Regions from separate parts of the Geodermatophilus sp. SYSU D00698 genome, predicted to be linked through region 2. Evidence: riboswitches for the same ligand, from Rfam matches in the RefSeq annotation. Region 2 holds a riboswitch; the other holds the start of a gene.
The links. Region 2 has a riboswitch for cyclic di-AMP ahead of ACI8AB_RS21125 (transglycosylase family protein). Riboswitches for the same ligand answer to the same signal wherever they lie in the genome.

Region 1: it holds a riboswitch for cyclic di-AMP, as region 2 does, so the genes downstream of both, ACI8AB_RS12035 (C40 family peptidase) here and ACI8AB_RS21125 (transglycosylase family protein) in region 2, are expected to answer to the same signal.

Annotation. Positions count from the first base shown of each region.
Region 1 is NZ_JBJGZD010000011.1:55,729-60,255, reverse strand. It holds gene ACI8AB_RS12045 (glycosyltransferase family 4 protein) at 1-378, opposite strand, end outside; gene ACI8AB_RS12040 (M48 family metalloprotease) at 375-1,700, opposite strand; gene ACI8AB_RS12035 (C40 family peptidase) at 1,870-3,051, opposite strand; cyclic di-AMP (ydaO/yuaA leader) riboswitch at 3,068-3,245, opposite strand; gene ACI8AB_RS12030 (hypothetical protein) at 3,402-3,689, opposite strand; gene ACI8AB_RS12025 (D-alanyl-D-alanine carboxypeptidase family protein) at 3,801-4,527, opposite strand, start outside.
Region 2 is NZ_JBJGZD010000032.1:22,657-27,183, forward strand. It holds gene treZ (malto-oligosyltrehalose trehalohydrolase) at 1-1,339, opposite strand, end outside; gene ACI8AB_RS21125 (transglycosylase family protein) at 1,450-2,049, opposite strand; cyclic di-AMP (ydaO/yuaA leader) riboswitch at 2,053-2,187, opposite strand; gene treY (malto-oligosyltrehalose synthase) at 2,437-4,527, opposite strand, start outside.

The sequences.
Region 1 (4,527 bases), on a different contig from region 2:
GGGCAGCGCCACCCAGCCGGTCTCGTGCCCGTGGGTGGCGCCGACCAGGTGCCGCACCCCGGCGTCGCGGAGGGCGGGCGCCAGCAGGCCCAGCGGCGCGGCCGCGCCGAAGAAGGCGGTGTCGCAGCCGTGCTCGGCGGCCAGGGCCGTCGCGGCCCGGGCGGTCGCCGGCGTGGGCAGCAGCACCGCCGTCCGCTGCCGGACCACCCGGTAGGGCAGCCGCGCGTCGTACGCCTCCCAGCCCGGTGAGCGGGAGGCCAGCACGACGAGGGAGTCCGGCGGTCGGCGCTCGAGCAGCGCCGCGACGAAGGTCTGGATGCCGCCCTGCCGCGGCGGGAAGTCGTTGGTCACGACGAGCGTGCGGCCGCGGTCGCTCACCGGTCGCCCAGCCGCAGCCAGTCCTCGGCCATCGCGACCCGCTCGGCCGCCGTCGGGTGGGAGCCGAAGAACCACTGCCACGGCGCCGGCGGGCTCGGGTCGGAGACGTTGGTCTCGGCCAGCCGGCGCTGCATCTCGATGAACGCGGCGGCGTCCCGGGTGAGGTCGAGCGCGGCCAGGTCCGCCCGGGCCTCGACGTGCCGGGAGACCAGGTTCCGCACCGGCGTCGACACGAGGGACCCCACCGCGACGAGGAGCAGCACCAGCGGCACCACGCGCGGGTCGCCCGCCGAGTCCGCGCCGGCGCGGCGCAGCAACGGCGCCCAGGTCAGGAGCCAGCCGAGCAGGGCGACGGCGGCGGCCGCGCCGAGCGCCCCGATGAGCGTGCCGGTCAGGACGTCGTCGGTGGCCACGTGCCCGAGCTCGTGGGCGACGATCGACTCGATCTCGTCCGGGGGGACGTCGGCCAGCAGCGTGTCGTAGAGCACCACCCGGCGGGTCGAGCCGAACCCGGACACGTAGGCGTTGAGCGACGTCGTCCGCCGGGACGCGTCGGCGACCAGGACGTCCTCGACCGGGGAGCCGCTCTCCTCGGCCAGCCGGAGCAGGTCGGTGCGCAGCTCGCCGGCCGGCAACGGCGTGAAGCTGTTGAACGCGGGCTCGATGACCACCGGGTGGAGGAAGGAGCCGACGACGACCAGCGCGGCCGCGCCGCAGGCCGCCCACGCCCACCAGGCGCGGGGGGCGCGGCGGGCCAGCGCGACGAGCACCAGCAGGCCCAGGGCGGTGAGCCCGGCGTCGATGGCGGTGGAGACCGCGACGTCGCGCAGCCACAGCGGCCAGGAGCGCGTGGACAGCCCGTAGCGGTGCCGCACGACCTCGCCGTAGGCGGAGATCGGCAGCGTCGCCAGCCGGCCGACGACGACCAGCGTGACCGTGCCGAGCAGCACGGTGAGCGGCCAGCGGCGGCCTCCCGCCCGGCCGACCGCGGTGACCAGGCGGCTGCCCAGGCGGGTGAGGCCGAGCAGCGCCGAGACCGCGAGCCCGAGCACCAGGTTGGTCAGCGACGCGGGACGGATGTCGGCGGCGAGGGCCTCGGCGCGGCGGACGACCTCGGCGGGCAGCCCGGCGTCGTCGGTGACCGGGGAGGCGCCGCCGGGCGGGGTGGGCAGCGGCGTCCAGGGCGTCCGGAGCGCGATGACGAGGACGAGCGCCGCGCCGAGCACGAGCGCGACCAGCAGCGCGGCCCGGCGGGAGCCGGTGCGGTCGGGCCGGGTGGCCTCGGGGCCGGGGCGGGTGCTCGTCCCGCCCGCCCTGCCCACCCGGCCGATCCTAGGCGCGCGCCGGTGCCGCACCGTGCGCTCCCCCGGCGGACGCCGAGGGCCGGCGACCCGTCCGGGTCACCGGCCCTCGGCCGCGCGACGTGCTGGAACGGCCTCCCTGCAGGGCCCGCCGCGAGCTCGCGAGCGGTGGGGGCAGGGAGGTCCTCCGTCAGGCGATGCGGCGCATGGCGGTGATGCCGCCCATCGAGTCGACCGACACGACCTTCACCGGCTGCCCCGACGTGGAGGCGTGCACCATCTGGCCGTTGCCGATGTACATCGAGACGTGGCTGACCGGGCTGTAGTAGAAGATCAGGTCACCCGGCTGCAGGTCCGCCCGCGAGACGGCGGTGCCCATGCGCGACTGCATGCTGCTGGAGTGCGGGAGGCTGATGCCGGCCGCGGCGTAGGCGTACTGGGTCAGGCCCGAGCAGTCGAAGGCGTTCGGCCCGCCGGCGCCCCACACGTAGGGGTCGCCCACCTGGGCCAGCGCCGTCTGCACCGCGGTCTGCGCGGCACCGCTGCCGCCGCTGCCCGCCGACGGCGCCGGGGCCGCAGCGGGGGCCGCGGCCTGCGTGCCCGCGGTGGTCGGCGCGCTCTCCTCACCCGCGCCGCCGGGCCCGGCCTGCGCGCCCGCGGCCAGGCCGGCCTCCTGCGCGGCGAGCGCGGCTTGCCGCTGCGCCTCGGTGAGCGCCGCGAACTGCGCCTGGTAGTCCGCGATGTCGCCCTGGAGTTGCGCCTCCTGGGCGCTCAGGTCGTCGAGGGTGCGCTGCGCCCCGGTCTCGGCGGCCTCGGCGTCGGCCTGCGCCTGCCGGGCGGCGGCGGCCGCCTCGTTCACCTGGTCGAGGACCGAGGTGGTGTGGTCGGCGATCTGGCCGAGGGTGGCCAGCGAGGCGACGAAGTCCTCGGCCGAGTCGCTGGTCATCAGCAGGTCGAGCCCGGCGAAGCCGTCGCCGTTGCCGGCGGTGTAGGCGCTGCGGGCCACCTCGCGGATCCGGCCGTCGAGGTCCTGCAGCCGGTCCTGCGCCTCGGCGGCGGCCCGGTCGGCCTCGTCGGCGGCGGCCTGCTGCTGGGCGAGTACCTCGCGGGCCTCGTTGACCTGCTCGGTGACGACCTCGAGCCGGTGACCGGCCTCGGCGGCGAGCTGGGCGGCCTGCTCCGGGGTGCCGGCCCGCTCGGGGTCGGCGGCCGCGGTGCCGGACAGCAGGGTGAGGGTCAGCGCGGCGGTGGTGCCGACCAGGGTGACCCGGCCGAGGCGGCGGGCCCGCGACGGGCGGTGCGGGCCGGCGATCCGGGTGGTGGGTGTGGACTTCTCGCGTGCATGCCCCAGGGCAGGGCGGGGGGTCGCCACGGGCGGCGGCTCTCCGTTTCTTCCTCAGCAACCGCCTACCGAGTTAGCTGACGGGTTCGGGCTGGGAAGACGTGCCCTATCTCCGCGCCCCGGTCGGGACCGGCGCGCGAGAACTCACCCCAGTGCTGCGGTGGGTCCCCGGCTCACCTCGCGCACCTCCGGGAGGGCGTCCGGTGACTCGGCGGTGTCGGCCGAGGTCACCCTGCGTCGGGTGACGACCACCCGGCCGGACGGCGCCACAGTACGGACGTGATGCAGTTGTGACAAACGGGAGGTGCGGGAACTGTGAGAACACACACGGTCAGCAGCCGCGCCACTCCGGTGCGTACCCGATCGGGTGTCCGCGCCGGTCAGCCCGTGCGCCGGCGCCCGTCCCGCGACGGCCGGTGCCGCAGGGGTGGCACCAGGCCGCCCTCGGCCAGCGCCCGCACGGCCCGCCGCTCGACGTCGTCGAGCTCCACGACCACGCCCGGGCGCGGCAGTGCGCCGTCCGCCGTCCGGGCCGCCGGGACGGGTGGCACCGGCAGCAGCACGGGGCCGGTGTCCCGCTCCGCGGGCGGGGCGCCCAGCAGGGCGGTGACGACGCAGTCGGCGCAGCCGGCGCCGCGCGCGGTGCACGAGTCGCAGTCGATGAGCATGGCCGTGTCCCTCCGGTTCTCCGGCCGCGCCGCCCGGTGCCGGGCCGCGGTCGGGACGGGTCTCCCTGTCGGTTGACCAGCACGCTAGGGACGGCCACCGACAGTCCCGGCTCAGCCGCCCGCGTACTCCCAGTGCCAGGGCTCCTCGCGGCCGTTGCCCGGGTCGGCCCAGGTCGGGTGCAGCCACCCGAACCGGCCGGCGTTGGCGACCATCCACGCGTACTGCGGTGTGCCGAAGCCGTCGATGCCGCCGCACAGGTCGACCGCCAGCCCCCAGCCGTGGTTGCTGGTGCCCGGGACCGCGGCCAGCGCCGGCTTCTCCCCGTACAGGCGGACCTGGCCGGCGTAGGTGCGGTAGGAGTCGGTGATGCAGATCGGCTGCCCGAACGCCGACGCGAACGCCGCGCTCATCGCCCGCCAGGCCGCCGCGGCGTCGCAGCGCAGCGAGTGGCCGCCCACCCCGATCGGGCACAGCGCGCTCGGCGGGATGAGGCCGTTGGGGTAGCCGCCCCAGGCCCGGGCGCCGTCGAAGCTCGGCGGGTAGACGGTGTTGCCGCACTCGACCCGCAGGGCTCCGCCGACCGGACCGGGGGCGGGCACCTCCGGCCGCGGGCCGAGGCTCGGCCGCCCGACGTGGACCACCTGGTCGGCCGGCAGCCGGCGGACGACGACGGCGCCGGCCCGGGCGTCGGCGGCGAGCACGGTCTGCGCGTCCAGCGCGATGCCGACGTGCCCCAGGCCCGCCTCGGGGGTCCCGAGGAAGACCAGGTCGCCGGGCAGGACGTCGGCCGGGTCGACGGGCGTGCTGACCGCGAACAGGCCGGCCTGGTCGGCGGGC
Region 2 (4,527 bases):
CCGTCGCGCGGCCGATGTCCGGGTCGGTGTGGCTGGTGAAGAACTGCCACGGCGTCGAGGCCCCCCACTCCTCGCCCATGAACAGCATCGGCGTGAACGGACCGGTCAGCACGAGGGTCGCGCCGACGGCGAGCAGGCCGGGGGACAGCGTCGCCGAGACGCGGTCGCCGATGGCGCGGTTGCCGATCTGGTCGTGGTCCTGCAGGTAGCCGAGGAACTTCCAGCCCGGCAGCCGCGCGGTGTCCACCGGCCGGCCGTGCGAGCGGCGGCGGAAGCTGGACCACGTGCCGTCGTGGAAGAAGGCGCCGGTGAGGGTCTTGGCCAGCCCGGCGAGCCCGGCCTCGGCGAAGTCGCCGTAGTAGCCCTGCCCCTCCCCGGTGAGCGTCGCGTGCAGCGCGTGGTGGAAGTCGTCGCTCCACTGGGCGTGGATGCCGGTGCCGCCGGCCACCCGGGGGGTGACCACCCGGGGGTCGTTCAGGTCGCTCTCGGCGATGAGCGTCAGCGGCCGGCCGACGGCGACCGAGAGCCGGTCGACCTCCTGCGCCATCTCCTCGAGCACGTGTGTGGCGCGCTCGTCGACCAGCGCGTGGACGGCGTCCAGCCGCAGCCCGTCGACGTGCATGTCGCGCAGCCACATCAGGGCGTTGTCGAGGATGTAGCGGCGGACCTCGTCGGAGTCCGGCCCGGACAGGTTGACCGACTCGCCCCAGGTGTTCGCGCCGCCCTCCGAGAAGATCGGCATGAACAGGGGCAGGTAGTTCCCCGACGGGCCCAGGTGGTTGTAGACGACGTCCTGGATGACGCCGATCCCGCGCTGGTGGCAGGCGTCGACGAACCGCTGGTAGGCCGCGGGGCCGCCGTAGCTCTCCTGCACCGTGTACCAGAGGACGCCGTCGTAGCCCCAGTTGTGCGTGCCGTCGAAGCCGTTGACCGGCAGCAGCTCGACGAAGTCGACGCCGAGGTCGGCGAGGTGGCCCAGCCGGTCGATGGCCGAGTCGAGGGTGCCCTCGGGCGTGAACGTGCCGACGTGCAGCTCGTAGACGACGCCGCCGGCGAGCGGGCGCCCGGTCCAGGCGGTGTCGCCCCACGCGTACGCCGACGGGTCGAACCGGCGGGACAGGCCGTGCACGCCGTCGGGCTGGCGGCGCGAGCGCGGGTCGGGGCGGGGCGTGTCGTCGTCGCCGAGCAGGTAGCCGTAGTCGGACTCCGGGCCGGCCTCGACCTCGGCCCGCCACCAGCCGTCGTCGTCGCGGCTCATGTCGTGCACCGTGCCGTCGACCTGCAGGCGCACACGCTCGGGCACGGGCGCCCAGACGGCGAACTCGACGGGTGCGGACATGCGGGGGCCTCCCAGCGGTAGTGCGGCTGACCGGTCCCTCTTGCCCGCTGCGGGCGCGGTCAACCGCGAGCGGCAGCCGGGGGAGCGGGTCCCCCGGCTGCCGCCCCGGGTCACGGCAGCTGCAGGACCTGCCCGACGTGGATGACGTCCGGGTCGCTGACGGTGCCGCTGTTGGCCGACCAGAGGGCCTTCCAGCCGCCCTCGACGCCCTGGTCCCGGGCGATCGTGCCCAGCGTGTCGCCGGACCGGACGGTGTACGAGCCGCCGGAGGCCCCGGCGGCGGACTCCCCGGCCCGGGCGGCCGTGTCCGGCTCGGCCGGCGCGGGCGCGGCGGCGGGCTCGGCGGCCGGCGAGCCCGCCGCCGGGGCGCCCGGGTCCAGGCCCTTGCCGCAGGTGGGCCAGGCGCCCGGGCCCTGGACGTCGAGGGTGCGCTCTGCGACGGCGATCTGCTGCGCCTTGGTGGCCAGGTCGGCGCGCGCGGCGTACTCGGTGCCGCCGAAGGCCGCCCAGGTGGACTGGCTGAACTGCAGGCCGCCGTAGTAGCCGTTGCCGGTGTTGATGCTCCAGTTGCCGCTGGACTCGCACTGGGCGACGGCGTCCCAGTCGTTGGGAGCGGCGGCCGAGGCCGGGCCGGCGGTGACGCCGATCGCGGCCGCGGCCACGCCGGTCGTCACGAGGGCACGGCGGAGCAGGGACGTGGACGTGCGCATGGGGGATCTCCGATCCGCCGCCTGCGAGGTGAGCTGTCGGGTTCGGAGCGATCGGTGCCCCGGCCGCACGGCGTGCGGCTTCACCCCGAGGCGCTGCGTCCGGTCCCCCCGTGACCGCGGTGCAGGCGCCGAAGTGGGTCCCCCACCCCCGTCCTGGCTGTGCTCGAGGAACGGAGCCCGGCGGACGGGGTTCGGCGGACCGGCTCCGGCACGCGGCAGTCGGTTGGCCCGCGTGCGGTCGCAAAGGTAACGGGAGCATCACGAGACGGCACACCGGCACCACCCGTCACGGCGTGTCGCCCGGCCCGTGCCGGGCGGCGCGCACGAGATCGCCGGCAGGGGCCGCAGGTCACGGCGGCGCCGGCAGGCGCCGCCGTGACCTCCGTCTCAGTCCCGGACGAGCAGGGCCACCGGCAGCCGGGCCAGCAGCTCGCCGACGGGCGCTCCGCCGGCGTCGGAGACGACCCGCGTGCCGGTGAGCACGTCGCGCCACGCGCCGGTCGGCAGCGTCAGCGCGGTGTCGCCCCAACCGGTGGCGGCCAGCGCCACCGGCAGCCGGGTCGCCACGGTCACCGCGCCGCCCTGCTCCCCGGACCCACGGTCGAAGGCGACGACGTGCTGCGCGGCGGACCCGGTGGCCGCCACGGGGGTGTAGCCGGTGAACAGCTCCGGGGAGTCCCGCCGCAGCCGCAGCGCCCGCGAGACGACGAGCAGCTTGGCCGCGCCGGTGTCGTCGACCTCCGGCACCTCCCCGCCGTCGAGCCGGGCCAGCAGCGCGCGCCGCTCGTCGTAGTCGACCGGGCGGCGGTTGTCGGGGTCGACGAGCGAGTGGTCCCACAGCTCGGTGCCCTGGTAGACGTCCGGGACGCCGGGCATCGTCAGCTGCAGCAGCTTCTGCGCCAGCCCGTTGGACCGGCCGGCCGGGCCGATCCGCGCGACGAAGGCCTCGATCTCGCGGTTCGTGGCCTCGTCGTCGTAGGCGGCGTCGACCATCGCGTGCAGCTGCGCCTCGAACGCCTCGTCGACGTCGGTCCACGTCGTCGACTGCCCGGCCTCGCGGGCGGCCTTCTCGGCGTAGGCGTGCGCCCGCTCGCGGGACAGCGGCCACGCGCCGACCAGGTTCTGCCACACCAGGTGCGCCAGCGGCCGGTCGGGCAGCGGGTGGCGGGACAGCCAGCCGCGGACCAGGTCCGCCCACTCCGTCGGCACCTCGGCGAGGACGGCCAGGCGCGCCCGGGTGTCCTCGCTGCGCTTGGTGTCGTGCGTGGTGAGCGTCGTCATCGACTCCGGCTTGCGCTCCAGCCGCCGCGCCTGCGCCTCGTGGAACTCCTCCGGGGTGCTGCCGAAGCGCGCCGGGTCGCCGCCGACCTCGTTGAGCACCACGAACCGCGCCCACCGGTAGTAGGCGCTGTCCTCGACGCCCTTGGCCATCACCGGGCCGCTGGTCTGCTCGAACCGGGTGGCCGCCTCGGTGCCGGCCTGCGCCAGGACCGGGTGCAGCGCGTCGACCGCGGCGACCAGGTCGGGACGGCGGTCGCGGACGTCGCCCACGGCGGCGTCGAGGTGCTCGCGGCCGTCGGGCAGGTAGGTGCGGTAGACGGAGAAGGAGGCCAACAGCTCGGCCAGCGCCTCCTTCTCCGTCTCCACGTCGACGCCCGGCAGCTCGCCGATCACGCGCACCAGCCGGGCGACCTCCGAGCCGAGGATCCCGTCGGTCACCTCGCGCTTGCAGTCGTGCACCAGCTGCCCGTAGTCGACCGCCCGGCCGGACAGCTCGGTGTCCAGCGCGGTCAGCGCCGCCTCGCCGGCCGGGTCGACCAGGACGTCGTCGACCTCGGCCAGCGCGTCGTAGCCGGTGGTGCCGGCCGCCCGCCAGCTCTCCGGCAGGTCCTCGCCGGGCTCGAGGATCTTCTCGACCACCGTCCACCGGCCGCCCGACGCCTCGGCCAGCCGGTCCAGGTAGCCCTTGGGGTCGGCCAGGCCGTCGGGGTGGTCGATGCGCAGCCCGTCGACGGCGCCGTCGGCCACCAGCCGCAGCACCAGCTCGTGGGTGGCCCGGAAGACCTCCGGGTCCTCCACGCGCAGCCCGGCGAGGGTGTTGATCGCGAAGAAGCGCCGGTAGTTGAGGTCGGCGTCCGCGCGCCGCCAGTCGACCAGCTCGTAGTGCTGCCGGTCGTGCACCTCCTGCGGGGTGCCCTCGCCGGTGCCGGGCGCGATCGGGAAGCGGTTGTCGTAGTAGCGGAGCTCGCCGTCGACGACCTCGAGCTTCTCGACGTCGTCGGCCGACCCCAGCACCGGGATGCGGATGCGCCCGCCGCCGAAGTCCCAGTCGACGTCGAACGCCGACGCGTGCGCGCTGTCGCGCCCGTGCTGCAGCACGTCCCACCACCACGGCGCCTCGGCCGGGTCGGCCACGCCCATGTGGTTGGGCACCAGGTCGAGCACCAGGCCCAGCCCGTGCTCGTGCAGCGCGGCGAC